Regions from separate parts of the Cupriavidus sp. DL-D2 genome, predicted to be linked through region 1. Evidence: predicted binding sites of a transcription regulator. Region 1 holds the regulator's gene; each other region holds the start of a gene.

Region 1 (10,160 bases):
CTCACCGGCAACGTGGTGCTGACCAAGGGCACGATGGTGCTGAAATCCGACGCTGCCGAACTGCGCACGGACCCCGAGGGCTACCAGTACGCCATTGCCACGTCCAAGCCGGGCCGCCAGGCGTACATCCGCCAGAAGCGCGACGGCGTGGACGAATACATCGACGGCTGGGGCGACCGCATCGAATACGATGGCAAGACCGAGGTCAACAAGCTGATCGGCCACGCACGCGCTGCACGTGTCTCGGGCGTCGGCGCCAAGATCCTCGACGAAATCCGCGGCGCCGTGATCACCTATGACAGCCGCAACGAGTACTACACCGCCACCGGCGGCGACAACAACACCACCGCGGGCAACCCGTCGGGCCGCGTACGCGCCGTGCTGTCGCCGCGCGCCGATGCCAGCGCCCCCGCCGCGAGCGGCGCCCCGCTGGACCTGAAGCCGTCCACGGCCCCGGCCAAGCCCTGAAACACAGCCCCTTCTATCGCCTCCGTATCCGATGAACGACTCCGCCACCCTCGCCTCCCCTGCCGCCTCTTCCGCTGCGAGCGTCCGCACCGACAGCAGCACGCTGGTCGTCCGCCATCTGAAGAAGCGTTACGGTACGCGCACGGTGGTCAAGGATGTCTCGCTTGACGTGAAGAGCGGCGAAGTGGTGGGCCTGCTGGGTCCGAACGGCGCGGGCAAGACCACATCGTTCTACATGATCGTGGGGCTGGTGGCACTCGACGAAGGCGACATCGTGCTGGACGACAAGCACATCAGCGGCCTTGCGATCCACGAGCGCGCGCGCATGGGCCTGTCCTATCTGCCGCAGGAAGCGTCGGTCTTCCGCAAGCTCAACGTCGAGGAAAACATCCGCGCCGTGCTGGAGTTGCAGGTGGAAAACGGCAAGTCGCTGACCAAGGCCGAGATCGACCGCCGGCTCGACTCCCTGCTGGACGACCTGCAGATCGCGCACCTGCGCAACAACCCGGCACTGTCGTTGTCGGGCGGTGAGCGCCGCCGGGTGGAAATTGCCCGCGCGCTCGCGTCGTCGCCGCGTTTCATCCTGCTGGACGAACCGTTTGCCGGTGTGGACCCTATCGCCGTGGGCGAAATCCAGCGGATCGTGAGTTTCCTGAAGGCCCGCAACATTGGCGTGCTGATTACCGACCACAATGTTCGCGAGACGCTGGGCATCTGCGACCACGCGTACATCATCAGCGAAGGTACGGTGCTGGCATCCGGCCTGCCAGAGGAAATCATCGCCAACGAATCTGTGCGCCGCGTCTATCTGGGCGAGAATTTCCGCATGTGATGCGTGCGGTGCGGCAATTTCTGCCCACGCTGCACACCGTTTTTCCAAAGCCGTTTCCGATCACGCAAGGTTGGGCGATAGGTTCTAGCAAATTCCGTTCCAACAACGGAAAGATGCGCATAGAATAGGTCGCATGAAACCTTCGCTTCAGCTCCGCCTCTCCCAGCATCTGGCCCTGACCCCGCAGCTGCAACAGTCGATCCGGCTGTTGCAGCTTTCCACGCTGGAACTGCAGCAGGAAGTGGAGCAGGCGCTGACGGAAAATCCGTTGCTCGAGCGCGAGAACGACTGGCTGGATAGTCCGCTGCGCGTGGCCGCGGACGGCTCGGTCAACCTCCAGACCGCACCGGCACCCGCACCGGCCGAACCCCAGGCCAACGGCACCGAACGTGCCGATGGCGCGGCGGGTGGCGAAGAGGAAAACTACAACGATACCGGCAGCGAGGACTACGGCAACGACTGGAGCCTCGACGACTTCGCGCGACGCCCGCAAGGCGACGAAGACGAGAAGACGCCGATGCAACTGCGCGACGCCGATCCGACGCTGCGCGAGTTCCTCATGGAGCAGCTCACGCCACTCAAGATCTCGGTGCGCGACAAGGGCCTGGCCATTTTCCTGATCGAGTCGCTCGACGACGACGGTTACCTGAGCGCCTCGCTCGAGGAAATTTGTTCGGAACTCCCGGAAGAACTCGAGTTCGAAGTGGATGAGGTGCAGGCGATACTTACGCTGCTGCAGAGCTTCGATCCACCCGGTGTCGGGGCACGGAACGCTGCGGAGTGCCTGAGTTTGCAGTTGAAGCGGTTGAAGCACCCGCAGCGCGAACTGGCGCTGACTATCGTCAATCATCATCTGGAACTGCTGGCCGTACGGGATTACACCCGGCTCAAGAAAGCCCTGCAGGTGGACGAAATAGCATTGAAGGCTGCGCACGAATTGATCCGCTCCCTCGCACCGTATCCAGGACACGCGTACAGCCGTCCGGAAGCGGACTTCGTGGTGCCGGATGTGTTTGTACGCAAGAGCGGCAGCGGATGGATCGCGCAGCTCAATCCGGACGTGATGCCGCGCCTGCGCATCAACGATATGTACGCGCAGATTCTGCGCGGTGCGAAGGGCGAGGCAGGGGCTGCCGGACTGCAGCAAAAGCTGCAGGAAGCACGGTGGCTCATCAAGAACATCCAGCAACGATTCGATACGATCCTGCGGGTGTCGCAGGCGATTGTGGAGCGTCAAAAGAACTTTTTCTCGCACGGGGAAATCGCGATGCGCCCCTTGGTTTTGCGTGAAATTGCCGATACACTGGGTTTACACGAGTCGACCATTTCCCGGGTCACAACGAACAAGTACATGGCCACGCCGATGGGTACTTTCGAGTTGAAGTACTTCTTCGGAAGCCACGTCTCCACGGAGACGGGTGGCGCGGCCTCATCCACGGCTATACGCGCGCTGATCAAGCAACTGATAGGAGCCGAAGACCCCAGGAATCCTCTTTCCGACAGCCGCATCGCCGAACTGCTGGGCGAACAGGGCTTTGTGGTCGCACGCCGCACGGTGGCGAAATATCGCGAAGCATTGAAAATCCCCGCAGTGAATCTCCGCAAGTCTTTGTAGCCGAGCCGTAACCGCCTGCCTGGTGCGGCTCTTTCAGAAGGAGAAGCGCTATGAACTTCAAGATCAGTGGACACCACCTCGACATCACGCCCCCGCTGCGTGAGTATGTGGAAACGAAACTGGAGCGAATTGTCAGACATTTCGATCAGGTCATTGGCGTAAGCGTGCTGCTATCAGTCGACAATCACAAGGAAAAGGACAAGCGTCAGTACGCGGAAATCAATCTGCACCTCAAAGGCAAGGACATCTTCGTCGAAGCCCATCATGAAGACCTGTACGCGGCGATCGACTGTCTGGTCGACAAGCTCGACCGCCAGGTGATCCGCTACAAGGATCGCGTGCAAGGGCATGACCGCGAGGCGGTCAAGTACCAGATGGCCGAAGCGCAGCTACAGCAACAATAACCAGCGCAACGAAACGACAGTTTCAGTTGTCCTGAGAGGACTGACAGGAAGAGAGCAAAGCCGCGCATCTGCGCGGCTTTTTTGATGGGGCGTCCGGTTGCCGCACAACTTTCCATTCCTCACGCGTTACCTCGACACCACTAAGCGACGAATTGATACACCGAAGGTGTTCGCATCTCTCGCATGTCGGTGTATGCTGCACCACAAATCACAGGCAGAACGGTCCCGTCATGCGGAACCGGCGGTGCGCCCTGCAGGCGCACGGGTCGGGCAGCATTTCGGGTGGGCAAACCGGTCGACGACCTCGCGGCGGAAGTCCGCAGGCGCGACGCTGCAGCGCACAAGTGCGTGGCAGCCCTGCTCTATAATGGCCGGACGCTCCAATGCGGGCGACTGGCACCTCAATATCCTGATTGCCCCCAACTCGGCGGGCCGGTCCATGCGCGCCGGCTTGTCACTCGGACTTCTCGTGCATCGCCCATGAATCGTTTGGCCAAACTGCTGCCACCTGGCAACATCCATCTCGACGTCACCGTCACCAGCAAGAAGCGGGTCTTCGAGCAAGCCGGGCTCCTGTTCGAGAACAACCATGGCGTGGCGCGGGCCACTGTTACCGACAACCTCTTTGCGCGCGAGTCCCTGGGTTCCACCGGGCTTGGCGCTGGAGTTGCCATTCCGCACGGCCGCATCAAGGGCCTGAAGCAGCCGCTGGCGGGCTTCATGCGCCTGGCGGAACCCATCCCGTTCGAATCGCCCGATGGCAAGCCGGTCTCGCTGTTGATCTTCCTGCTGGTGCCCGAGCAGGCCACGCAGCAGCATCTGGAAATTCTTTCCGAAATTGCCCAGTTGCTGTCGGACCGCGAAATGCGCGAAGGGCTGGCGACGCTCCCCACGCCGGAAGCCGTCCACCAGTTGCTATCGGACTGGCATCCCTAACGCCGGAATCGCCCGCCGCAGCCCACTGTCCTACCGCCCCTCCTGAAAGTCATCCCGCATGGAACTCACCGGCGTCACCTCGCAGTCGATCTTCGACGACAACGCAGCAGACATCAAACTGTCGTGGGTCGCCGGCCTTGAAGGTGCGGACCGCGCCTTCGATGTCGAGTTCGCGCGTGAAGCCACCTCCGCGGCGGACCTCGTGGGCCACTTGAACCTGATCCACCCGAACCGGATCCAGGTGCTCGGCAAACCCGAAATCCTTTATTACCAGCGTCTCGACGACGAGCCGCGCAAGCGTCAGATGGGCGAGCTGATCCTGCTCGAGCCGCCCTTCCTGGTCATCGCCGACGGCATGGAGCCGCCGCCCGACCTCGAACTGCGCTGCACGCGTTCGTCCACGCCGCTGTTCACCACGCCGGTATCGTCGGCGGCCGTGATCGATCACCTGCGCCTGTACCTGTCGCGTATCTCGGCACCGCGCGTGACGATGCACGGCGTGTTCCTCGACATCCTCGGCATGGGCGTGCTGATCATGGGCGAATCGGGCCTGGGCAAGAGCGAACTGGGCCTCGAACTGATTTCGCGCGGCCATGGCCTCGTGGCCGACGATGCCGTGGATTTCGTGCGGCTGGGTCCAGACTTCATCGAGGGTCGCTGCCCGCCGCTGCTGCAGAACCTGCTCGAAGTGCGCGGCCTTGGCCTGCTCGATATCAAGACGATCTTCGGTGAAACGGCCGTACGCCGGAAAATGAAGATCAAGCTCGTGGTTCAACTCGTCCGCCGCAACGATGGCGAGTTCGAGCGCCTGCCGCTGGATTCGCAATACCTCGACGTGCTCGGCCTGCCCATCCACATGGTGAAGATCCAGGTGGCAGCCGGTCGAAATCTCGCCGTGCTGGTGGAAGCCGCCGTGCGCAACACGATACTGCGCCTGCGCGGCATCGACACGCTGCGCGACTTCATGGACCGGCAGCGCGCGGCCATGCAAGCCGATGTGGTGTCACGCGGACAGGGCCGGTTGCTCTAGGCATTTTCCGAACATCGCTTTCCCGCAAACGCCCGCTTCATTCAGCGGGCGTTTTCATTTCCTTACAAGCTGGCCTGCCGCTGCGTCAACGGCAGCCGCACACGCGCCGTTTTGTGCTGTAATGGCCGCCATCCCGTTCGGATTGCCCATGAAAGTGTTTTTCCACAGCCAGGAGAGAAGCATGAAGAAACTGATCGCGATGTGTGTGCTGGTGACCCCGCTGTTCGCCACGGCAGCGTTTGCCCAAGGCGCATCGGCTCCGGCTGCGGCCGAGAAATCGGGCAAGACGGCACAACAGGAAAAGATGGCAGCCTGCGCCAAGGCTAACAAGGGCAAGAAGGGCGACGAGTACAAGAAGGCCCAGAGCGAATGCCTGTCCGGCTCTGGCCCGGCCGCCGCAGCCGAGCCGAAAACCCAGCAGGAAAAAATGGCAGCGTGCGCCAAGGCCAACAAGGGCAAGAAGGGCGACGAATACAAGAAGGCGCAGAGCGAGTGCCTGTCGGCCAAACCGGCCTGATCCTGATCCGCCCTGTGGCGGTTCCAGGCGATAAATGGCGAATCGGATGCGGTTCGCCATTTTTCTTAGCATCTGTCGCGTTCTGTCGTTAAATGCCCGCCGCAACCTCCAATCGAGAAGCGCTGTCATGACGCGGCCATCATGCGGTGCTATCCTTGCGTCGCTATGCGGATCATTCTTATCACCGGGATCTCCGGCTCGGGTAAGTCGGTTGCCCTGAACGTTCTGGAAGACGCGGGCTACTACTGCGTCGACAACCTGCCAGCCCAGTTCATCCCCGAACTCGCCACCTATCTGGCCGACCAGGGCTACTCGCACCTGGGCGTGGCCACCGATATTCGCAGCCGCGAATCGCTGGCGCGCCTGCCCGATACCGTGCGCGAACTGTCGGCCCAGCATCAGGTGCAGGTGCTGTTCCTGACTGCCAACACCGATGCGCTGGTGCAGCGCTATTCCGAAACACGACGCCGCCATCCGCTCTCGACGCGTGTCGGCAGCGCAAATGGCGGAACAGGGCCGGACAAGGCCGAGGCGGAAGCAGAAGCTGCCGCCAGCGATACCTCGCTGATCGAAGCCATCGAGATGGAGCGGGAGCTGTTGAGCCCGCTATCCGAATCGGCCCATCGCATCGATACCAGCAACGTGCGAACCAATACGCTACGCAGCTGGATCAAGGAACTGATCAGCAGCAACGGCGGCACCGAGAGCGAACCGCTCACACTGCTGTTCGAATCGTTCGGATTCAAGCACGGGGTACCCAGCGATGCCGACATGGTGTTCGATGTCCGCTCGTTGCCCAATCCCTACTACGACCTGGCGCTGCGCCCGCTGACGGGCCGCGATGCACCGGTCGTGGATTTCCTGCAGAGCCAGCCGATGGTGCTGGCGATGGCCGAGGACATCCGCGCCTATGTGGAGAAGTGGCTACCGAGTTTCATTGCCGATAACCGTAGCTACCTGACCGTCGCCATCGGCTGTACGGGCGGGCAGCACCGCTCGGTGTTCATCGCGGAAAGACTCGCCAACTATTTCCGGGCGCATGGTAATGTGCTGGTCAGACACCGCGAAATGGCCTCTGGCGGCTGAGATGCGGTCTTGAGCGGACGGCGCGCCGGGCGTCGTCACGTCACCGTCGCGTTTCTGTCGCGTCATTGGAGCGGCCCTTCGCATGTCGACATCCTCTACCGACACCGCATCCCCACTTCCCATCCTGGATGCGTTGCCACTGTTTCCCCTCAACACGGTCCTGTTCCCCGATGGCCGCCTGCCGCTGCGCGTCTTCGAAAAGCGCTACGTGGACATGGTGCGCAACTGCATGCGGGACGGCACACCGTTCGGCGTCTGCCTGATTGCCAGCGGCGAAGAGGTTGCGCGTCCCGGCCACGCCACCACGCCCGAAGAGATCGGCTGCCTGGCCGAGATCGTCGACTGCAACGTGGAGCAACTTGGTGTGCTGCTCATCGAGACACGCGGGCGGCAACGCTTCCGTGTGCTGTCCCACACCACGCGTGACGACGGACTGGTAGTGGCCGAGGCCGAAGTGCTCCCCGCCGATGTCATCGACTGCAAGCTCGAACTGCTGGGCGAATGCCTGTCGGCACTACGCAGAATCGTGTCCTCGCTGCACACCGAGCAGCCCGATAAGTCGAAGCTGCCTTTCTCCGAACCGTATCTGTGGGATGACCCGAGCTGGGTCGCGAACCGTCTATGCGAACTGCTGCCGGTGCCCCTCAAGGCCAAGCAGATGCTGATGGCGCTGCCCGACGCGGGCATACGCATCGAGATCGTGCATCGCTATATGCGGCAGCATCACATCGTCTGACTTGAGGTCAGGTGCTCAGAACAGTCCGATACGCGCCTGATCGTCGAGCAGCTTTCGCACTGGCGCCGGCGTGCCCAGCGCGTCCAGATCGTCGAGCGACAGCCAGCGGCTACTGGCATCGCCCTTCCAGTCCGTTCCTTCCATATCGATGCGAATCGCGCGAATCAGCAATCGAAAGTGCGTGAAGACGTGCGTGAGCTCGCCTGCGAGCCAGGCACGCTCCGGTTTTCCATACTGGCGCGCCATGTCGAGTGCGGCGTCTTCGGCGGCTTCGGCATCGAAAGGCACGGACTCCACGGCCATCTCCGGCAGGCTCCACAGGCCGCCCCAGATGCCACTGTCGGGGCGCAGTGTCACCAGCACGTCGCGCCCATTTCGCACGATCAGCATGACAGTGCTGCGCTCTGGAATCGCCGCACGCGGTTTGGGCGTAGGCAGCACGGCCGTCAGGTTATCGCGGCGCGCCACGCAGTCCGCAGCCAACGGGCATGCCGAGGCATCGGTCACGCAGGCGGGCTTACCGCGCGAGCACAGTGTGGCACCGAGATCCATCACGCCTTGCGTGTAGGCCACCATGTCCTCGGCCTGCTGCGGACCAGCCGGCGGCAAGGCCTGTTCTGCCAGCGCCCACATGCGCGTCTCGATGGCGCGCTCGCCCGGATAGCCGTGGATACCGAACACGCGCGCAAAGACGCGCTTCACATTGCCGTCGAGAATCGGCGAACGAACACCCGCGCTGAACGCAGCAATTGCCGCCGCAGTGGAGCGTCCGATGCCCGGCAACGTGACGAGCACGGCCGGATCGGTCGGGAAGACACCACCATGCTCGTCGACCACAGCCTTCGCGCAACGATGCAGGTTGCGCGCGCGCGAGTAGTAGCCCAGGCCAGCCCATAACGCCATCACCTGATCCGCCGGTGCCGAAGCCAGATCGGCCACGGTAGGCAGTGCGGCGAGGAAGCGCTGGAAATACTCGATCACGGCCGCCACCTGCGTCTGCTGCAGCATGATCTCGGACAGCCAGATGCGATAGGGGTCGCGGGTGTTCTGCCACGGCAGGTCATGCCGGCCATGCTGGCGCTGCCAGTTCACCACACGCATACCGAAATCCGGCGGAACGGTGATGTCCCGGACAACGGCTTCAGGAGCGGGGACGGAGGCGCGAGCAGCGGCGGACTTGCGGGGCATTGCGGGGTATCTTGGAATGAAAAAAGCGCCGCTCCGAGGCGGCGCCACATGATACATCGGGGGCAGCGCGCCCCCTGTCGATTCGACTGCAAGCCCTACGCCGCTTTCACTTCTGCTTCAAGCTGCGGTGTGATCATCTTGCGCGCATACAATTCGATCTTCCCGCTGCGCTCGTCCAGGCCATTGAGCACTTCCTCGAGTTCCGCGATGCGGCTTTCGAGCGTGTCGGTGGCTTCGTGAATCCGTTCGATCGAATCCACGCGGCGGCGCAGTTGCTTCTGGTGCTCGCGCACCTGCGCTTCGAGCGGCGTCATTACGGACTTGAGCCAGATCTCGATATCGCGGTTCAGATCGCGGAAATTCTCCAGCACGCGGCTGGCCATCGTCGCGAACGCGTTCTGCACCAGTTGCGGCCGCGAACGCGTGAGCATGCTGACCGTGCCGAAGTGCGCATTGACCAGCGCCAGCGTTTCCTGCAGCTCGTTGGTGTAGCGCGAGGTCACGAATTGCATCGGCGAAGGCAGCGTGAAGCCATGCTCGGCGTTGAAGCGCCGGTACATGCTCTCCACGAGTTGATGCAGCCCCGCAATCTTCTGGTCGGCATCTTCGATCAGGCCGATCAACTGGCCGAACAGCCCTTCCATGTCTTCGCGCAGGCCGCGCGAGAAGAAGCGCTCCTTCATCTGTTCGCGCTTGTCGCGCATCGTGCGGCGCACGTCGCGCAGTTGCAGGCTCTTGATGATGTCCGCGCTATGGCGGCCGAACACCAGACGCAGCGCCTGGAACTTGGCGATGCTCTGCTCGAATTCTTCCTTCTCGCCCTGCACGCGCAGCAGCATGTGCTTGACCATCGCGTGGTTCTTGCCACGCAGCCCGCGCAGTTCGAACAACTGCTCGACGATATCGCGGCGGCGACTTTGCAGCAGTTGCTGCGCACCGCGCGACATATCCTGCACCAGCCGGTGCACCTGGTCCGAAACAATCTCCCGGCGTTGCGGAATGAGCTGGTCGCTCAGCACGCTTTCGAACTGCATCAGGTTGCTGCGTACGAGCATGGCCGGGTCGTTCGTGACCTTGGCCACCAGCCCCTTCTGGGCGGACACCGGATACACGCGGCGTTCCTCGATCCCCAGCGTCTGCGCCGTGGACCGAACCTGTCGCGCGATTTCGCCAGCGATTTCCGGCGACGACTTCAGCGGGTCCCACAGCCCGTCGATCTTGTTGAGCACGGCCAGGCAGCCGCGACGATGGCCAGCCCCCACATGCGAACGCCACAGGGCAAGGTCGCTCTTGGTCACGCCGGCATCGGCGGCCAGCACGAACACCACGACGTGGGCATCGGGAATCA
Region 2 (10,160 bases), on a different contig from region 1:
ATATCGGTGGAGCCGCCAGCCGCCCAGGGCACGATCAGCGTGATGGGCTTGGTGGGATACGCATCGGCCGCGCCGGCGAGGCCGGCGAACGATGCGGACAAAGCAGTCACGCCGCACAGCAGCGCCTTGAATACGGACTTCATGATGCAACTCCCCTTCTGTCTTCAGCGTTGTAGTAATCCTTCAGCGGCCCACGGCATAGCCCTGCATGCCGCGCGCATTGGCACCGGCGCGCAGCACCAGCCGGCCCTTTGCATCGCGCTCGCGCGTGCACGCAGACATGCGGCCTTCGGACCAGTCTTCTCCTACGCGAACTTCGTGCCCGCGTGCGCGCAGCGCATCGATGGTCTGCGCTGGCATGCGGCCTTCGACGGTGATGCGGTTCAGCGTGGTCTGGCGCGGCCAGAACGATTGCGGAAAGTGGTCTACGTGCCAGGCCGGTGCGTCGATGGCTTCCTGCAGATTCATGCCGTGTACGGCGTGGCGCATGAAGAAGGCCAGCGACCATTGATCCTGCTGGTCGCCACCGGGCGTGCCGAACACCATGTAAGGTTCGCCATCGCGCAGGCACATCGATGGCGACAACGTGGTGCAAGGACGTTTGCCGGGTGCCAGCGTATTGGGCAGGCCCGGTTCGAGCCAGGTCATCTGCAGCCGCGTGTTCAACGCGAAGCCGAGCGACGGAATCGTCGGGCTCGACGACAGCCAGCCGCCTGACGGCGTGGCCGCCACCATGTTGCCGTGTCGGTCGATCACGTCGATATGGCAGGTATCGCCGACAAAGACTTCACGCTCCGCCCATTCCGCCACCGGGGGCAGCGCGGCGAAAGTCGGCTCGCCAATGCCGAAGCGCGTATCGGCTTCGGCCAGCGTGCGCTCGGCCACGGCGAGGTCTGGCATGCGCGGCGCGCGGCCACCAAGCGTGCCGGGTTGCATCGTCGCGATGGCGCGATCACCGATCAACGCGGCGCGCGAGGCCAGGTAATGCGGATTCAGCAGCGCGCCGAGATGGCTGTCTTCGAACAGCGGATCGCCATACCACGCGGCGCGGTCGGCCATGGCCAGCTTGGCAGCCTCCGCGATCTTGTGGACGAACTCGGGCGACGTGGGCGCGTGGGCGTCGAGTCCTGCGTGGCGCAGCATGCCGAGTTGCTGCAGGAAGACCGGGCCCTGGCTCCAGATATCGCACTTCGCCACGGTGTAGCGGCCGAAGTCGAGCGTGGGCGGCGTTTCCACCACGGGCCGCCAGTTCGCCATGTCGTCATAGCGCAGCAGGCCGGTGTGCTTCTCGCCCGTGGTGTCGCGCACGGGCGTGTCCTTGCAATAGGCGTCGATGGCTTCGGCCACGAAACCGCGATACCAGCCATCCATCGCGGCTTCGATCTGGCCGGTACGGGTATCGCTCTTGGACTGCGCGATCTCGACGATACGCGTGTAGGTATCGGCCAGCACCGGCAGCGTGTGCAGTGCGCCGGGGCGCGGCACCTTGCCATCGGGCAGCCAGGTTTGCGCGGAACTGTGCCACTCGTCACGGAACAGCGACTGCACGGCGAGGATGGCTTGCGAGATGCGCGGCACCAGTGGAAAGCCGTCTCGCGCATAGCCGATGGCCGGTGCCAGCACATCGGCCACGGACCACGTGCCGTGATCGCGCAACATCGTCATCCATGCGCCAAACGCGCCGGGCACCGTGGCGGGCATCAGGCCGATGCCGGGCATCATCTCCATGCCCTGCGCGAGGAGCGCTTCCGGATCGGCGAGTGCCGGAGCCGGACCCTGGCCGCAGACCGATCGCATCGCGCGCTCGCGCTCGCTCCAGAACAGGATCGGCACTTCGCCGCCCGGACCGTTCAGGTGCGGCTCCACCACTTGCAGCACGAAACCAGCCGCCACGGCGGCGTCGAAGGCATTGCCGCCCTTCTCCAGCACACCCATCGCGGTTTGCGTGGCCAACCAGTGCGTGGAGGCAGCAACGCCGAACGTGCCGACGATCTCGGGGCGTGTCGTGAACATGGGTGAATGACTCCTGTTGCAGGCAATTGACTTGTGATTCGAGTATAGGCAGGGAAAATAACTGCCAAGATCGAATAACTTATCGTTGCATTACCATTCGGTTATACGACTTTGCTGATTCGCGCCCCTATGCCCATCGCTACTGACAAGCTGCTGCATCAGATTGTGTCGCGCCTGCGCCTGCGGCATTTGCCGTTGCTGCTGGCGCTGGAACGTCAACGTTCGATCTCGCGTGTCGCCGCCGAGCTGAACCTGTCGCAGCCCGCCGTGACCAAGGCGCTGCGCGAGATCGAGGACATCTTCATGACGCCGCTGTTCACGCGCACGCGCAACGGACTGGAGCCGACCGCCACGGGCGACGCGGTCCTCGCTCATGCGCGCACGACATTGGCCGATGCCGATGCACTGGGCCGCCAACTGGCCGTGATCGAGGCGGGCGGGCGCGGACGACTGCGGCTCGGCGTGATTCCCTACACGGCTCGCGCGGTGCTCGATGCCGCGCTGGCCTATGGGCTGGGACAGTCGCCACGTATCTCGGTGCTGGTGCGCGAGGGCACCACCGATGAACTCGTCAACGCGCTGCGCGGCCACGAACTCGATTGCGTGATCGCGCGCTCGTTCTACGTGACCGGCGAGGACATCATGCAGCAGCCGCTGTATCGGGAAGAACCCGTGCTCGTGGTACCGTCGCAGGCGCGAGCGCGGCTGACGCGCGCTGGACTCGACTGGAAACGGCTGGCCGAACTCGACTGGATTTTGCCGCCGCCCCATACGCCGGTCCGCCGCACCATCAACACGATGTTCGCAGTAGCTGGTGTTGCACCACCGCTGCCCATCGTCGAAACCTACTCGATCAAGCCGATGGCGACGCTGCTACGCAGCCAGCCGGACACCATTACCATCGTGCCGCGCGCCGTGGCGGCGGAACTGGCTGAACTGGGCGATGCGGCAACGCTGCCGTTTTCGCTGAGCTGGGATTTGCCGTCGGTGGGGGTGATGTGGCGGCGGGAGGCGGAGGTGAATGAGATGGTGGCGGGGATGGTGGCGGCGTTGAAAGGGGCGGTGGGAGCTTGACACCCCCTCTCTGTTTTGACTCCCCTCTCCCGCAAAGCGGGAGAGGGGTTGGGGGAGAGGGCTGGAGGCTCTGCTTGCCAACCACATCGAAATTTGCACCGCTGGCCCTCACCCCCGCCCCTCTCCCGCAAAGCGGGAGAGGGGAGAAAACCAAGGGATGCGGGAGAGGGGAGAAAACCAGTGGTCGATTCAGGAATCGCGCGAACACGCATCAACGAACAGCATCAATGAAAACCGTATCCCTCTACTTCCTCACCGCCCTTGCCGAAATCCTCGGCTGTTACCTGCCCTACCTCTGGCTGCGCCAGAATGGCAGCCCCTGGCTCTTGCTCCCCGGCGCCATCTCGCTCGCCGTCTTTGCCTGGCTGCTCACACTGCATCCCGACGCCTCGGGCCGGGTCTATGCCGCTTATGGCGGTATCTATATAGCGGTTGCCATCGCATGGCTCTGGCTGGTAGACGGCGTCCGGCCCTCCGTCTGGGATATGACAGGTGTCACAATCGCCGTCGCTGGCATGGCCGTGATCGTCTTTCAGCCTCGCTAAGATCAGAGTTAAAGGCGATTTACCGGTCACTTCTCGCTGACAAAAACCGTCAATTTATGCATCATTCGCCTCACCCCTCGCCCGTGGGGTGACAAATTTCGACAGATACATTCGGTTACACCTGACAAGAAATCTCACATTTCTGTCCTTGGATGCCGATAAAGGGGCGATACGGGCGGTTTTGGACCCTGGCACACCTGTTGCTCTATTGATTCCCGACAGCAACACGCTGTTCTCTACAAATTACAGGGGTCAATTCCATGAAAAAAGCACGGATGGGAATCCACCAACGGGTCCAGAAGGGTTTCACGCTGATCGAACTGATGATCGTGGTCGCGATCATCGGTATCCTGGCTGCTATTGCGATTCCGCAATATCAGAACTACGTTGCCAAGTCGCAAGTTTCGCGTGTGGTGGGCGAACTGTCGGCTCTGCGTACGGCAGCTGAGGGTTGTATTACTGACGGTAAGACGGGCGCAGCTGGCTCAGCAACAGCATGCCTGCTGGGTGGCACGAAGTCGAGCCTCATCACAGGCGACGGGATGCCTACTTCCAACCTGACTGCGGTTACGGATACGTTGACCGGTACGTTGGGTAATTCGGCTTCCACGTCGATCGCTGGAACCAAGATCAGCTGGAACCGCGCCAACGATGGTACGTGGAGCTGCACAATTACGGGCGCCGGCGCCGGTTGGAACGCGGCATACATTCCGGGTGGTTGCGCTGCACCGGCGGCCGCTGGCGGCGGCTCGGGCACTCCGGGCACAGGCGACGGTACGACCTGATAGCTTTAAGATTAAACCCCCCCTGGCCTTTCCCCAGGGGGGGTTTTCTTTCCAGCAGTCCGTTCGTTACCCCACCTCCCCCCGCATCCCAATCTCCGCAATCAACTTCCCATACCGCGCATTCTCAGCCGCCACCATCTGAGAAAACTGCGCCGGCGATTCACTCTTCCTCAGTTCCCCCGCATTCGCTTTCGTCGTCGCATCGAGTTTGCCGCTCGCCTGCAATGTCGATACCGCATCGAACAGCCGCTTCGTCAGCGCCGCAGGCAAACCCGCTGGTGCAAACAACCCACTCCAGTTATCGAGCACGAACCCTGGCGGCAGTACCTCGCCCAGCGTCGGCACATCCGGAAAGTAGACCGAGCGAGCCGCCGATGACACCGCCAATGCGCGGATCTGTCCGTTGCGCAGGAACGGCGCCGCCGTCGCCAGCACGGGCATGCCGAACTGGGTCTGGCCGCTGATCATCGCGGTCAGGATTTCGCTGGCGCCCTTGTAGGGGATGTGCACGGCGTTGGTGTGCGTCTGGTGCAGCAGGCTTTCCACGGCGAGGTGCGACACCGCGCCCTTGCCGCCCGAGCCGTAGTTCAGTGCGCCGGGCTTCTGCTTCATCGCGTCGATCAGTTCACGCGCGGTCTTGTACGGCGACGAAGCGGGTACAGCCAGCACCACGGGGCCGCCCGATACCGACGAGATGGCCGTGAAATCCTTGGCCGCGTCGTACGGCGGATCGCGGTACAGGTGAACGTTGATCACGTGCTGGTTGGCCAACACGCCGAGCGTGTAGCCATCGGGTTCGGCACGCTTCAATGCGCGGGCGCCGATGATGCCGCCTGCGCCGCCGATGTTCTCGACCACCATCGGTTGGCCGAGCATCGGGCCGAGTTCGGCGGTCAGGCTACGGGCCATCGAATCCGGCGCGGTGCCGGCGATGAACGGCACGATCACGCGGATCGGGCGCGAAGGATAGTTGGCGGAGGGGGCGGCTGCAAAGCCGGTGCGGGTCACGATGCCGCCCAATGCGGCGGCGCCCGTCGTGGCAAGCCACTGACGTCGGTTCATGTCTGGTCTCCTGTTATGGCCGGCGCGCGGTCTGATGCCGCGTCGCCGTGGGTCTTGGTCAGGCCGAAGCGGGGTCGAGGATGGCCTTGGCGATGGTGTTGCGCTGGATCTCGCTGGTACCCGTGAAGATGCGGAACATCCGCAGCTTGCGCCAGGTCTGCTCCACGGGATGGCCGCGCGTCACGCCGAGGTTGCCGTGAATCTGCACCGCCTTGTCGGCCACTTCGAAGCAGCGCTCGGAGACGAACAGCTTGCACGCCGCCGCCTTCATGCGCAGGTCCGCGCCGGCATCGGCCAGCAGCGCGGTCTGGGCGATCATGCTTTCGCACGCCCACAACGCCGCCGCCATATCGGCCAGCATATGCTGAATGGCCTGAAAGCGCGCAATAGGTCCACCGAACTGGCGACGCTGTCCCGCATATTCCACCGATGCCTCGTACGCACGCATCGCCAGCCCCAGCATCGACGGGCAATGCAGCAGCCGGTTCACGTTGATGCGCGACATGCCCAGCTTGAACCCCCTGCCCTCGCCGCCGAAGATGTTGGCGCGCGGCACGCGCACGTTCTCGAAATGGATGTCGGCATCGATATGCTGGCCCGACATCGGCACATACTCGGTGCTCACTGTCACACCGGGCAGGTCGAGATCCACCAGCACCGCCGTGATCGATGGCGGCGTGGTCGAGGCATCCGTCACGCACATCACGATGGCGAAGTCCGCAAACGGTGCGCCGCTGATGTAGTGCTTCGTGCCGTTGATGACGAGTTCGTCGCCATCCACCACCGCGCTCGTGCGGATGCTTTGCGCGTCGGAGCCCGAGTGCGGCTCGGTCAGCGCGAAGCACGTGGATTTCTGGCCGCGAATCACGGGTTCGAAGTAACGCGCCACCTGATCGGCCGTGGCGTACTTCAGCATATTGCCCACGCGAGGCGGGCCGCCGAGATCGCCGAGCACATGTGGCGCCAGCGCGGCCCCGCTTGCAGCGAGATCGGCTTTGAGCGCGCACTGCTCCGCAATATTGAGGCCGCGCCCGCCCAGTTCCACGGGCAGGCACGATGCATACAGCCCCAGTTCGCTGGAGCGACGCCACACACCGCGCAGCACGTCGCGCGGCCATGCATCTTCGCTGCCGAGGCCGAGTTCGCGTTCCAGCGGACGCAGTTCCTCGTCGATGTAGCGCTGCACGGCGGCGCGGGTTTCGATCAGTACCGGATTGTTCAGATGGTCGAACATGGTGGCGCCTCCTTAGTTCACACGGCGGCTTTCACCGGCCCAGTACTGCTCGCGCACGAGCTTGCGCGCCAGCTTGCCGCTGGCGTTCTTCGGCAACTCGGCCACGAAATCCACACTGCGCGGCGACTTGTAATCGGCAATGCGCGCGCGGCAATGGCCGATCAGGTCCGCAGCACTCGCCTGCCGGCCCGGCCACAGCGCCACCACGGCCTTTACGCTCTCGCCCCATGTTTCATCTGGCACGCTGATCACGCATGCTTCCATCACATCGGGATGCTGGTACAGCGTGGCCTCCACTTCGTTCGGATAGACGTTGAAGCCGCCCGAGATGATCATGTCCTTCTTGCGATCAACCAGGTACACGTAACCTTCCGCATCCACGCGCGCCAGATCCCCCGTGTGCAGCCAGCCATCGATCAACACTTCGCGCGTCAGTTCCGGCGCGCCCCAGTAGCCCTGGAACACGTCGGCACCGCGGATCACCAGTTCGCCGATCTCGTCGCCGCTGACTTCCTCGCCGTGCTCGTTGACCACGCGCACTTCGGTCTCGCCCAGCGCACGGCCACACGATGCCAGGCGTTCCGGATGCGTTTCCATCGCGATGGCATGGTCGGTTGTGGAAAGCCGCATCACGCCCGATGTGGATTCGCTCGTGCCATAGCCCTGCGAGAGGATCGGGCCGATGCGCTGCCACGCCTCGCGGATACGCGCCGGTGCCATTGGTGCCGCGCCGTAAGCCAGCGTGCGCAGGCTGCTCAAGTCCGCCGTGGCCAGCGTGGGCTCGGCCAACAGCATGTTGATCATCGCCGGCACCATGAAGACGTGCGTGAGCTTGAGACGCGACACGTCGGCCAGGAATTGCGCGGGGTCGAATTTCTCGAACAACACCAGCGTGGCGCCGAGGAACAGATAGGGCTGCATCAGCATGCCCGACGCATGCGTGATGGGACCAATCAGCGCGAGGCGATCACCGGGACGCGCCGGGCGGTCCATGGTCAGGATCAGCTTGCGCAGCGACGCCAGGCGATTGCCATAGGTCTGCATCGCGGCCTTGATCTTGCCCGTGGAGCCCGACGAGAAATGCAGCACGGCAAGGTCGTCGGGTTGCGGCGCGTAGTCGACGGGTGTGTCGGCGCCCTGCTCGATCAGGCTTTCATAGGCGCCGTAGCCGGCGGTGCTTCCCGCAATCGCGAAATAGTGTTCGATGCTGCCGAAGCCCGGCGTTGCACCCGAGTACCCCGTGTAGCCCGGTCCGGCGATCAGCACGCGCGGCGTGCAGTTCTCCACCACGTCCGAGGCCTCGCTGGCCGTGAAGCGCGGATTCAGTGCCGCCTTGACCAGCCCGGCCTTGTACAGCGCGCATTCGATCTCCACCACCTCGGGGCAATTGCGCGACTGGATCGCCACCCGGTCGCCTTTCCGCAAGCCCAGCGCCAGCAGCGCGTTGGCAAGGCGCGTGGATCGCTCGTCCAACTGGCGGAAGGTCAATACGCGGTCCCGGTACAGCACGGCGGGGTTGTCACCCCAATAGCGCGCCGCGCGCCGCAGGAAATAGGCGAATGTCATCGGAAGTCTCCTTGCCTTTGGTTTTTGTCGTGTGCGCCAAGTCTGTAAGATGGCAGCCATCACTACAATGCCGCGCCGGGAATGAAGGCATAACCAACAGGAATGTGATGGAGACTCGGGATCTGGAATATGTGCTCGCGGTGAGCACTCACGGCGGCATTGGGCGGGCGGCGGAGGCGCTGGGCATGACGCAACCGGCACTGACCAAGGCAATCCAGCGTGTGGAAGCGCAATTGGGCGTGCCGCTATTCGAACGCACCACGCTCGGCATGCGCGTGACGCAAGCCGGTACGGTGTTTCTGGAGCGGGCGCGTCGCATCCGGCTCGAATACGAGGACGCGCTCAAGGAGATGCGCGGCATCCAGACCGGCGAACAGGGCCTGCTGCGGCTCGGTTACTCGCCATCGATGCCCACCGGGTTGGTGCTGGGCGCCTGCCAGCAACTGATTCGCGAGCGGCCCGTGGCGCGCCTGCGGCTGACCATGCGCGTGGCACGCGAACTGATGGATCTGGTGCAGGCCGGTGAAGTCGATCTTGCCGTGGCCCCGCTACCGCGCCAGCCCAATCCCGCGCTGGCTTCGAAGGAACTGTTCACGGACCGGCTGGCCGTGGTGGCCGATGAAGACCATCCGCTGCATCGACGGCAGAACCTGGGACTGGCCGATCTGGTCGGCCAGCACTGGCTACTGCCCAGTGCGCATGTGCTGGTGCGGCAACAACTCGAAGCGGCGTTTGCCGAACTGGGCTTGCCCGCGCCCATCCTGCGCGTGGAGACCGATTTCGGCAGCACGACGTTGTTCGACCTCGTACGCGGCACCGAGATGCTGTGCATCGCGGGGGCAACGGGCAACAGCACACGGGCAAGCCTGCGGCCGATTGCCCTGCGCGCCGATGCGCTGGACCTCGGCCGCCGCGTCGGCGTGATGTCACGCGCAGGCGCCTACCTGTCGCCGCTGGCGCAGCGCATGATCGACATCCTCGAATCGCACATCGCGTAGTTATTGCAGTGTGCGGAGGTAGGCCAGCAGGTCGTCCAACTGCCGCGCATTGCTCATGCCCCAGAAACGCATCTTGGTGCCGGGCACGACCTTGGCGGGAGATTGCAGGAAAGCGCGCAGGGTGTCATCGGTCCAGACGACTGTCGATGTCTTCATCGCATCGGAATAGCGGTAGTCATCGGTGCCGCCCGCCTTTCTTCCGATGATCGCGTTGAGTTGCGGGCCAAACGCACCGCGTGCGGAAGGACCGACCTGGTGGCATGAGGCGCAGCGGGTGGTGAAGATGTCACGGCCGGCGGTGAGATCGGCGGCTTGGGATGTTTGAGCGAGCGCGATGAGCATCACCATGACCGCAAACCGACTCCCCTCTCCCGCTTGCGGGAGAGGGGATGGGGGAGAGGGCTGGCGGTTAATCATCGAACGTGTTGGGGCTTGCTTCATGAAACGATTGTTTTGGATATTTGATGCGCCTGCCCTCTCCCCCGGCCCCTCTCCCGCGTTGCGGGAGAGGGGAGAAAACAGAGCGGCAGGCCAAACCACCGATTATGTAACAGCATGTGAGCCTGTGCAGCCTGAGGCCGAAACCACCTCACCCCGCTGCTTATAATGCCCGGCCGGTCAACCACCGCGCCCCCCTCATGCGTCGTATCTCCTGGCTCGTCATGAGCCTCGTCATCGCTGCGCTGATGCAAGTGCCCGTCGCGTTCTCTGCCGAGTCGGCAGCCCGATCCGCGTCCGAAGCCGAAGCGCAGCAGATTCCCGTTCTCACGCACGCCGAAGCCGTCGCCGAACTCAAGCGCCTGCAATCCGAACAGGATCGCATCAAGCAGCTGGCCTCCGGCACGTCGGGCGACCTGCGCCTTGGCGATCTCAACGAAACACT
Region 3 (10,160 bases), on a different contig from region 1:
AGCTGGTCGGCAGGCAATAGCGGCGCGAAAAGGTGACGCACAAAAATCCAACCGAGCAGCGCCATCGAGAATGGCTTGACTGCCCAATTGATGAACAGGGTCACGCCGATGCCTCGCCAATGCGATTTCACCTGGCCCAGTGCGCCGAAATCGATCTTGATCAGCATGGGGATGATCATCACCCAGATCAGAATGCCCACTGGCAGGTTGACCTGCGCGTATTCCATCCGCCCAATCGCCTGGAAGACTTCAGGAAGGATCTGCCCGAGTGCGATACCGGCGACAATGCACAGCGCGACCCAAACGGTCAGATAGCGCTCGAAAAAGCTGATCGCCGGCTTGGCCACGGCTTGGCCGGTCGCTGCTACGTTTTGGCTACTCATATTCAGCTCCCTGCCAGGCGCTGCAGGGTCTCCTGCAACTCTGCGTTGTTCATGTCATCGATCGGGAGCAGCAGCAATTGCAGCATCCTGTAGGCGATGGCCTGTCGGGTCAGCTCGAATGCCTGACGCTTCTTCTCGTCGCCGCCTTCCGTGTTCGACGGATCTGGGTAGCCCCAGTGCACCTTCACCGGGCTACCTGGCCAGTACGGGCACTCTTCTTCGGCCGCGTTGTCGCAGACCGTGATCACGACGCGCATGTGGGGCGCATTCTCGCCGACGAATTCATCCCAGTTCTTGCTGCGGAAGCCGCCAACATCGACGCCGGCGTTTTCAAGCGCCTCGATGGCGAACGGGTTGATTCGTCCGCTCGGGGAGCTTCCGGCGCTGTAGGCATGCACATCGCGGCCAAATTGCTTGGCCAGATGGTTGAGCATGCCCTCGCTCAGAACGCTACGGGCGGAATTGTGGGTACAGAGGATCAGTACGTTGGTAGTCATGGGGGCTGCAACAACAAGTAATTTGGGGAGCGTTTCAGCGCGTGCCGATGTCCCGGATCGCCTTCTGAAGCGCGACCGCGTCAAGCTTCGGCAGAGGCAGCGACAGGAACAGTTCAATACGGCGCTTGAGTGAAATGGCGGCTTCGTTGATGGCCTGCTGCTTCTGGGCTTCGGTACCTTCGCAGGCGGCCGGATCGGGTACGCCCCAATGCGCTGTCATCGGCTGACCTGGCCACACGGGGCAGATCTCTCCCGCGGCCTTGTCGCAGACCGTGAAGACGAAATCGAGTTGAGGCGCACCGTCCTGTGAAAATTCGTCCCAGCTCTTGCTGCGAAAACCCGTGGTGTCCATGCCGTGGCGCGCCAGTGCTGCCAGCGCGAGCGGATTCACCGCACCGGTGGGATGGCTGCCCGCTGAGTACGCGCGGAAGCGCCCCTTGCCCAAATGGTTCATCAGCCCTTCCGACAATATCGAACGCGCAGAATTGCCGGTGCAGATGAACAGCACGTTGTAGATTTTCTCGCTCATGAGGCACCCTTAGCAGCAGGACGGCGTGGAGTTGACCGCAATACCGACTGGCTTTCCCCTGGGCGCGCAGCACGCTGAATCCGATTTGGCGTCTTCGATCTTTCTGGATTCGCCGTACACGGGCACATTGCCAAGCGTATGGAAGTGCTCCCACGCGATGCCTTGCGGATCGGTGACCCAGTACTTGTCGCTTCGCGCATAGCAGCAGGTGGTCTCGCCTTCGTCTAGCAGCGCCATATCGGCCGCTTCGGCTCGCGCCTTCAACTCCGCCAGCTCGCCTGCGTCATCGGTCTGGAACCCGAGGTGGTCTACCCCGGTTTCGGCACCGCGTGCCGAAATGGCGAAGTTCACGCGAGGGTCCTCAAGCATCCACTTCGCGTAGTCCTCTTTCACCAAAGTGGGTTCGGCTGCGAAGAGTGCCGAGTAGAAACGAATGCTCGCAGACAGGTCCGCGACGCTGACGTGAACGTGGAAGCGCTTCATGATTGGGCCTCGGTGGCGACGGAACAGTTGGACACAGGAGAGCACGGATTGCCGCCGCAGCAGTTCTCCGTGAGGTAACCCAGCAATGCGTTCATGGTCTCGAAGCGAGCCATGTAAATGATCGAGCGACCGTCCTGGCGGCTGGAAAGCAAGCCGGCGCGGTGCAATTCCTTCAGGTGGAACGATAGCGATGACGCTGGCATTTCCATCAATTCGGCAATTCGACCGGCGGCAAGCCCCTCGGGCCCGGCTTCTACCAGTAGCCGGAACACCGACAGGCGTATCGAATGGGCAAGCGCGGCAAGCGCTTCAAGGGCGTGGTCCGTTTTCATGATTCGACTATATTCGAATTATGAAAACTTGCAAAGTGAATTTTGTATGACGACGGGCGAGGAAGCCTGCACTGGAGAGTGCGAATTGCCGGCAGACGAGCTGCAAGCTCGCCACCCGGAGTTTTTTGCCGAGTGATCTGCAATGCTGGAAGACCTGCCGGTATAGCCGCCGACCTAGTGCGTGGAACGCTCGTGAGGACGCAGGTTGTGCGTCGCGGCTATGGACCGCTCAATAAGCGTGTAGGCGGCATTCAAATGTGAGCTATCCCCGGACTGGGCGGCCAATAGCTCAAGTGCGCGCAGCAGGGGATCAGCGACGTCTGTGTTCCGTTGGCTCAACGCCAGTGCGTACGCGGCATAGACGGCTTCCGCCAATGGAAGGGAAGACAAGTCAGTCATTGTGCACTTCCAGTGCCGGGCGATGATGTATTGGCGCCCAATCAGGGTGGTCCTATTCACACTATCGACCTTGCTACAGGGGGAAGGTCAAGCGGCTTATGCATCTCGCCGGCCGGGCGGCCGGGTTCCGCGCGAGAACTTCGTGCTTGACCTGTCGCTCGCTCGTAGCTCAACACGGCAAATATGTCGCTCGGTCCCAACGTGACGTCTAGTTGCAGATGGCACATCCGTTCCTACTTTTCCGCATTCATCGTCAGCGCGGCAATGAGCCCGGCCTTGACCAGCAAGTCCTCTGGCACTACCTCGTAGGCGGTCCCACCAACGTCGACGGTGCGACATTCGGAGTCGCCGCAAACCGAACAGCAGGGGCTGCTGCCTACCGAGGCATTGACCCATTCCTCCATCGGTTTTCCCGCAATCCAGATCCGATTGGATTCAGACGGATTGGCCTTGAAGGTGGCGTCATCAATCTCTCGAGTCTCCAATACTGGCTCGATGCCCAGCGGCATCAACTGCTCGCGCAGTTGCCGGTAGGCCCGCTCAACCTCATCTCCGGTGCCAGCGCATCGTGGGCAAGTTTCCCCACCGGAAACGAGGCGCTGCCAAACGATAGGAAGTGTCTTCACGGTGTTACCTCACAGAAGATGGATCGGGCTCGCGGTTTGGCTCGCGAGCGACCAGATGCTCCAGGCCCTTGACTCCGACTGGGGACTCGGAGAGCCACGGTATTAGGGCGCAGCTTTGCGCCAGCTCGTCGACGACGCGGCGAATGAAAGGCACCTCGTAAGCGCCGCGCTGGCACAGCACGGGGTGCGTCGTCCCACTCGCCAGGAGCGATTGGTTGATGACCCACGCGTAAGGCTTGATACCAGCTCGGGCCAGGTCCTTGGCAAGACGCTCCGCCTCGTGAACGGGCGTGGCCTCCGGCAAGGTAACAATAAGCACTCGCGTATAGCCAGGGTCGCGCAGCCTGGGCAACAACTGCCGCACAGCCTCAGGCATATCCCCTTGCGTGCGCATCACTTCCCGGTGGTAGGCCTCCGCCGCATCGAGCAACAGGATCGTGTGGCCTGTGGGGGCCGTGTCCAACACCACGAATCCGTCCTTGCCTTCGTCGACGGTGCGGGCAAAGGCTCGGAATACGGCAATTTCCTCGGTGCATGGCGAACGCAGGTCCTCTTCCAGCATCGCGCGCCCAGCGGCGTCGAGTTGCTGGCCAGCCTTGGAGAGCACCTCCTCCGTGTACCGTCGCACTTCCTCCGCTGGGTCGATTCGGGCGATCGTCAGGCCAGGAAGCTCGCCTTCAATGGTGGCGGCAATATGCGCAGCCGGGTCAGTCGTTGAAAGCACGACCCGATGGCCCTTCTTCGCAAGTGCCACGGCAACTGCTGCAGCGACAGTGGTCTTGCCCACGCCGCCTTTGCCCATCGTCATGATGACGCCATGGCCGGCCGACGCCATGCGCTCGACCAGACCGCTCAAGCCAGGTGGCAAGCTGGTTTCGGGCATCTCGTGACTGGTCGGCAATGCCACAGTCTCGGGATGGGCCATTTCGCGTAGCGCGTCCAATCCGACGGTGCCACGCGGCAGGAAGGGGATACGCGCCTGCGGCAACCCGGCCAATTCGGCCGGGATGTTTGCCAATGCTTCGTCCGCCAACTGCGCCATGGCCGTCGCCGTTGGGTCGCCGGAGCCGGCGTCCGTGAACAGGCCATTGATGACCAGGGCCTGGTTACGTATCCCAAGATCCGCCAGTTCGGCACCCGTGCGATTGGCTTCCCTCAAGGATGCGGTATCGGCACGGGCAACCAGGATGACCGTGGTCTCGTCTGCATTGGAAAGACGATCGACGGTTGCCGCGTATAGCGCCTTCTGTTTTTCCAGCCCGGCCAGCGGACCGAGGCAGGAGGCGCCGCCAGTGGATGAGGAAATGAACTCGTCCCATGCCGAGGGCATTGTCAGCAGACGCAGGGTGTGTCCGGTGGGAGCCGTGTCGAAGATGACATGGTCAAAGTCGGCCGTACCGGACGAGTCGCCAAGGAGTTTCGAGAACTCGTCGAACGCAGCAATCTCGACGGTGCACGCGCCGGAGAACTGCTCCTCCATGCTTTGGATTGCAGCAGCCGGCAATATGCCTCGGTAAGGGGCCACCATCCGCTCCCGGTAGGCGTGTGCCGCCGCTTCCGGGTCGATGTTCAGCGCGTGCAGGCCAGGCGCCCCGGGGATCGCCGTTGGCAGTTGACTCAGGCCTACGCCCAGCACCTCGTCCAGGTTAGACGCAGGGTCCGTGCTAACGATGAGCACCGAACGCCCGGCTTCGGCCAAGGCCAGCCCGGTGGCACAGGATAGCGAGGTCTTACCGACCCCGCCTTTCCCGGTGAAGAACAGATAGCGGGTACGTGTAGAAGGCAAGGTCATGGCGTCCCCGCTTCAACAGCAGCCGGAGCCGGGTGTGCAGCTACCCGCCTTGACCCGCGGCTTCTCGGCCGTTGCCGGCGCAAGATTGAGCTTCTGCGCCAGGTGTTGGCGCGAGGGGTACATGCCGGTGGATACAATATGGCCATCGATTGCAATGATGGGCAGACGATCCATGCCACCCTCCATTTCCTTGACCACAGAGGGGTTGGCCACGAATGCTTGAGGCTCCTGCCCCAGGTTGTACCGGGTCACAGTGACACCTTGTTCTTCGACCCATTTGAGGTCGGCCGCGAATTGCGCCAGGATCGGATCTATATCCACGCCACAGACCCCCGTCGAGCAACACATGGCAGGGTCAAACACTTCCAGCTTTTTCATGATGACTTCCTTTCAAAAAGTCGGCCCTCGGGCTCGCTGACAGCAATCGGTGAACGGTGTGCGGTGTTCAGGGAGACGGGAAGGAATCGCTCCGGCGTTCCCATAATTCCATGTTTCCAATATTATCAAAATAAAGAGATTGCATGCGCTGTTTTCCTTGCGCTAGATCAGACTACCCACTGTTTGTTTGATGTGCTCTATGGCGTACAAACATCGTGACCATCGGCGCCGCTTTATTTTGCTATGCAACTTGCAGTGGGGCTGTCATTGCCCTAGAAATTAGTTACACAATTCCAGAATTATCAAGATCTAGTCGCGTGATCCCTCGGGGAGCGCGGCCGCCCGGCAAATCGCCCTCTAAAGCCCCGCGACCACGATGTACCTCAGGCCACCCAGCTCGGTCCGAGATCGCATTTGGAAGGAGGGCGACATGTCAATTTCGCGCAGGCAGTTTCTGAAGGCTGCTGGCGGTTCCGCGGCCGGCGTAAGCATCTCGGGTACGGTGGTGAGTCCGGCCGGTGCTGCCGCGCCACCAGCGGACGTAGGTCGCACGACCTTGCCATTCAAGCCTAAGGTGATCGCACGGGCTGGCCAGCTTCGGCCCAACACACCGGTCACCTTTACGTACCCTGATGCCTCATCGCCATGCGCGGTAATCAAGACGGGTGCGCCGGTTCCAGGTGGCGTTGGCCCCGACCGTGACATTGTTGCCTACAGCACGCTCTGTACGCACATGGGTTGCCCGGTCGCCTATGACTCCACGGCGCGCACATTCCGATGCCCCTGTCATTTCAGCATCTTTGACCCCGAGAAGTCCGGGCAGATGGTATCCGGCCAGGCCACCGAGAATCTTCCGAGAATCCAGCTCGAGTACAGCGCCGCAGATGGCAGCGTGAAAGCCATTGGCGTCGACGGGTTGATCTACGGCCGTCAAGCCAACCTGCTGTAAGGGGGCACTGCCATGGCAACGAACAAGGATCGGGTGACATTGCCGCCCGTGAGCGCGCAGCGGACCAACCTGACATGCCACTTCTGCATTGTCGGATGTGGGTATCACGTCTACAAGTGGCCGGAAAATAGCGAAGGCGGCCGAGCGCCGGGCGAGAACGCACTCGGCCTGGATTTTCGCAAGCAGCTTCCACCGCTGACTGTGATCATGACACCTGCCATGCAGAACACGATCGTCGATCGCGATGGCCGGCGCCAGAACATCATGATCGTGCCTGACAAGCAGTGCTCGGTGAACAAGGGGCTCTCGTCCACGCGCGGTGGTCAACTGGCCAAGGTAATGTTCACGCCGGATGGCGTGGGCCGTGCGCGACTGCGCAGCCCGCGCGTCTATGTTTCCGACCAGTGGGTGGACACCAGTTGGGACGATGCCCTTGCACTCTATGCCGGCCTGACCAAGAAGATCCTCGATCGGGACGGCCCCGCCGCACTGGCGTTTGACTGCTTCGATCACGGTGGCGCTGGCGGTGGCTTCGAGAACACCTGGGGCACAGGCAAGCTGATGTTCACGGCGCTGAAAACGCCGCTGGTGCGCATCCATAACCGCCCGGCCTACAACTCCGAATGCCACGCCACGCGCGAGATGGGAATTGGGGAGCTGAACAACAGTTACGAGGACGCGGAACTAGCCGATGTGATCATGGCGATTGGCTGCAACTCATACGAGACGCAGACCAACTATTTCCTCGCCCACTGGCTGCCGAACCTGCAGGGCCAGACGATGGACAAGCGCAAGCAGCGCTTCCCCGGCGAGACCATGGCCGCCGCCAAGGTGATATTCGTCGACCCGCGCCGCACGACAACGATCGCGGTAGCGGAGCAGGCCGCCGGCAAGGAAAACGTCTTGCACCTGGATATCGAGCCCGGTACCGATATCGCGCTATTCAATGGGCTGCTTACCTATGTGGTGGATCAGGGCTGGCACGACAAGGAGTTTATTGCCACCTACACCAAGGGGTTCGACGCCGCGCTGCGCGCCAACAAGCTGCCGCTGGATGAATGCAGTCGCATCACTGGCGTGCCTGCCGACAAGCTGCGCCGCGTGGCAGAGTGGGCGTACAAGCCGAAGGCCTCTGGCCATCGCCCTCATACGATGCATGCCTATGAGAAAGGCATTATCTGGGGCAATGACAACTACCTGATTCAGTCCGCACTCGTGGACCTGGTGCTGGCCACGCACAATGTTGGCCGACGTGGCACGGGCGTCGTACGCATGGGTGGGCACCAGGAGGGTTACGCCAGGCCGCCATACCCCGGCAACACCAAGATCTATGTCGATCAGGAGATCATTCACGGCAAGGGCTTGATGTACACGGCATGGGGCGCGAATCCGTTCCAGACTACGCTCAACGCTCAAGAGCATCGTGCCGTCATTCTTCATCGGTCGGGAATCGTCCGGGAGGCCATGTCCCGCCAACGCGGTGCGTCGATGCAACAGATGGTGGATGCCATCTACGACGCCGTGAAAAGCAAGGGCGGCCTCTTCCTTGTCAACATCAACCTCTACCCGACCACCCTGGCGGACGGGGCTCACCTGATGCTGCCCGCTGCCCACCCCGGCGAAATGAACCTCACGTCAATGAATGGTGAGCGCCGGATGCGGCTGTCCGATCGGTTCATGGATCCGCCGGGCACGGCGCGGCCGGATTGCCTGATCGCCGCAGCCATCGCCAATACCCTCAAGCGCACGTACGAGGCGGAAGGCAAGCAGGACATGGCGGCACGCTTCAGCGGCTTCGACTGGAAGACTGAGGAGGATGCTTTCAATGACGGATTCCGCCAGGCTGGGCAGCCCGGCGCAGCACCGATTGATAGCCAGGGTGGCAAGACGGGCAACCTCGTTACCTTTGAGCGCCTGCGCGCCATGGGCAACAACGGCGTTCAACTGCCGGTTCAGGCGTATCGCGATGGCAAGCTAGTCGGCACCGAGATGCTCTACACCGACGGCAAGTTCGATACCGCCGACGGCAAGGCAGAGTTCAAGCCAGCAACCTGGCCCGGCCTGCCGAAGCCCGTAGCAGACCAGAAGGCCAAGTACCATTTCTGGATCAACAACGGCCGCGTCAACGAAGTCTGGCAAACGATGTACCACGACCAGTTCAACGAATTCGTGCGCGCCAGGGTGCCGATGGCCTATCTCGAAATCAACCCCGAGGATGCACGTGCGCTCGGCATCAGCTCCGGCGACGTGGTCGAGGTCTACAACGATTATGGCTCGACCTACGCGCTGGCCTATCTCGAGCCAGACATCAAGCGAAATCAGACCTTCATGCAGTTCGGCCACTACAACGGTGTCATGGGCAACGTGACCACACCGTGGACGGATCGCAATGTCGTGCCTTACTACAAGGGTACTTGGGCAGATCTTCGCCGAATCGGCAGCAGCGAAGATTTCAAGGAGACTGTCAGCTTCAAGAGACGTCGCTTTGAGTCGGCCTAGGCGCGCATCACACTGCACGCCGGCGTTCGCGCCGGCGTCGACGGGCCACCAGCCTCAGGCGGTGGCCTTCGTCATGCAAGTCGCAGATGCTGGACATAGAGCGGCGAACTGCGCGCTGGATTGCAGTGCTGCGGGCGCAGCGTTTCTCTCGACGATCCTGTACCCAAGATTGAGAAAGTAGTCCGCTGCGGAGGTCGTCAACAGGTAGAGTCGTCGTACACCGATCGTCCCGGCATCTCGTTCTATGAGGTCCACCAGGACGCGGCCGAACTGATTGTGGCGGGCATCCTTCGCAACGGCGACTGATCGGAGCAGTCCATCCGTCCCATAGGGCTCTAACCCAGCACAGGCCAAGAGGCTTCCGTCCTGTACAGCCACGAAGAAGCGGCTGGAGTTTTCTGCAGCTACGTCCTCGACAAGGAGGTCTTCTTCGGCCAGCAGCGCACGGATGGACGCGAAGTCGTCGGGGCGAGCAAGTCGAAAGGTCGGAGTCGACATAGGTTGCCTTCAGTACCGACCCGCCCGATGCTGATCGGAAGACTCAATGAAATTGGCGCAGCCGCCGCGCGCTTGCCGTGGCTCTTGTTGCGGAATTTCCGTCAGCATTGGCATGAGGTAGCGCTGGCTTCCAGGCAGGGATGCCCCTGGCAGCAGTTGGCCGTCAGGAAGCCGAGCAGCTCGTTCATATGGGCGAACTCTGCCCGATAGATCAGATTGCGACCCTCACGCTGCTGCGTCACCAGGCGCGCGTGCATCAGTTCCTTCAAGTGGAACGACAGCGTGGCGCTCGGCACGTCAAGCTCCTCGGCGATGGCCCCCGGGGTCAAACCTCCCGGGCCAGCGACTACCAGCATCCGAAAGACTTGCAGGCGGATGTTGTGGGCTAGCGCCGCGAGGGAGCGGACAATGTCTTGCTCTTCCATATTTCCAAGCTATGCGAAAGAGAGGAGTAATACAAAGGAGTATGCGCCACATGGGCGACTCATGTTGCTCCTATCAGGCATAGCTGACCAGCCTTCCAGTGTTTTGCAAACGAGCTGAGCTTTCCGATGGTTTCGGCGCGAGCGTTGGCTGTGGGGTAGTAGCGTACGCCGGGTGGAATCTTCCCCTTGGGCACCATACTGAAAGATGCGAGCACGGCTTCACGCTCACCACTCTCAGTTGCGCGGATGATCGGGGCAGAGTAGTCAGGCCAGGCTTCCGATCGCCATTCTCCGACAGGCGGTTCGACGCCAAACACGTTCCGGAGCATTTGCCGTTGGACCGGCGCGTAGTTGACGCACATCATCACCC

The links. Region 1 encodes sigma-54, which starts transcription at its own class of promoters, with help from an activator protein. Its sites were predicted from a motif close to TGGCANGNAANCTGCTTT; they were not measured.
Region 2: ABDB81_RS23510 (pilin) is a predicted target of sigma-54. The motif match lies at 3,822-3,839, and genes of this name have one in related genera.
Region 3: ABDB81_RS08245 (arsenate reductase (azurin) small subunit) is a predicted target of sigma-54. The motif match lies at 5,659-5,676, and genes of this name have one in related genera.

Annotation. Positions count from the first base shown of each region.
Region 1 is NZ_JBDKXK010000004.1:150,467-160,626, reverse strand. Features, by position in the region: gene lptA (lipopolysaccharide transport periplasmic protein LptA) at 1-468, shown strand, start outside; gene lptB (LPS export ABC transporter ATP-binding protein) at 500-1,300, shown strand; gene ABDB81_RS03660 (RNA polymerase factor sigma-54) at 1,434-2,915, shown strand; gene raiA (ribosome-associated translation inhibitor RaiA) at 2,966-3,319, shown strand; gene ptsN (PTS IIA-like nitrogen regulatory protein PtsN) at 3,800-4,255, shown strand; gene hprK (HPr(Ser) kinase/phosphatase) at 4,314-5,285, shown strand; gene ABDB81_RS03640 (PsiF family protein) at 5,467-5,802, shown strand; gene rapZ (RNase adapter RapZ) at 5,968-6,888, shown strand; gene ABDB81_RS03630 (LON peptidase substrate-binding domain-containing protein) at 6,971-7,624, shown strand; gene mutY (A/G-specific adenine glycosylase) at 7,640-8,812, opposite strand; gene ABDB81_RS03620 (dynamin family protein) at 8,908-10,160, opposite strand, start outside.
Region 2 is NZ_JBDKXK010000057.1:13,216-23,375, reverse strand. Features, by position in the region: gene ABDB81_RS23530 (tripartite tricarboxylate transporter substrate binding protein) at 1-143, opposite strand, end outside; gene ABDB81_RS23525 (gamma-glutamyltransferase family protein) at 184-2,013, opposite strand; gene ABDB81_RS23520 (LysR substrate-binding domain-containing protein) at 2,143-3,087, shown strand; gene ABDB81_RS23515 (YnfA family protein) at 3,315-3,632, shown strand; gene ABDB81_RS23510 (pilin) at 3,893-4,417, shown strand; gene ABDB81_RS23505 (tripartite tricarboxylate transporter substrate-binding protein) at 4,484-5,479, opposite strand; gene ABDB81_RS23500 (acyl-CoA dehydrogenase family protein) at 5,538-6,713, opposite strand; gene ABDB81_RS23495 (AMP-binding protein) at 6,726-8,279, opposite strand; gene ABDB81_RS23490 (LysR family transcriptional regulator) at 8,387-9,277, shown strand; gene ABDB81_RS23485 (cytochrome c family protein) at 9,278-9,625, opposite strand; gene ABDB81_RS23480 (DUF3772 domain-containing protein) at 9,916-10,160, shown strand, end outside.
Region 3 is NZ_JBDKXK010000011.1:97,908-108,067, forward strand. Features, by position in the region: gene arsB (ACR3 family arsenite efflux transporter) at 1-383, opposite strand, end outside; gene ABDB81_RS08210 (arsenate reductase ArsC) at 386-880, opposite strand; gene ABDB81_RS08215 (arsenate reductase ArsC) at 915-1,409, opposite strand; gene ABDB81_RS08220 (ArsI/CadI family heavy metal resistance metalloenzyme) at 1,419-1,892, opposite strand; gene ABDB81_RS08225 (metalloregulator ArsR/SmtB family transcription factor) at 1,889-2,224, opposite strand; gene ABDB81_RS08230 (DUF2703 domain-containing protein) at 2,857-3,249, opposite strand; gene arsA (arsenical pump-driving ATPase) at 3,254-5,041, opposite strand; gene arsD (arsenite efflux transporter metallochaperone ArsD) at 5,054-5,419, opposite strand; gene ABDB81_RS08245 (arsenate reductase (azurin) small subunit) at 5,850-6,368, shown strand; gene ABDB81_RS08250 (arsenate reductase (azurin) large subunit) at 6,381-8,867, shown strand; gene arsN2 (arsenic resistance N-acetyltransferase ArsN2) at 8,922-9,365, opposite strand; gene ABDB81_RS08260 (metalloregulator ArsR/SmtB family transcription factor) at 9,467-9,790, opposite strand; gene ABDB81_RS08265 (hypothetical protein) at 10,155-10,160, opposite strand, start outside.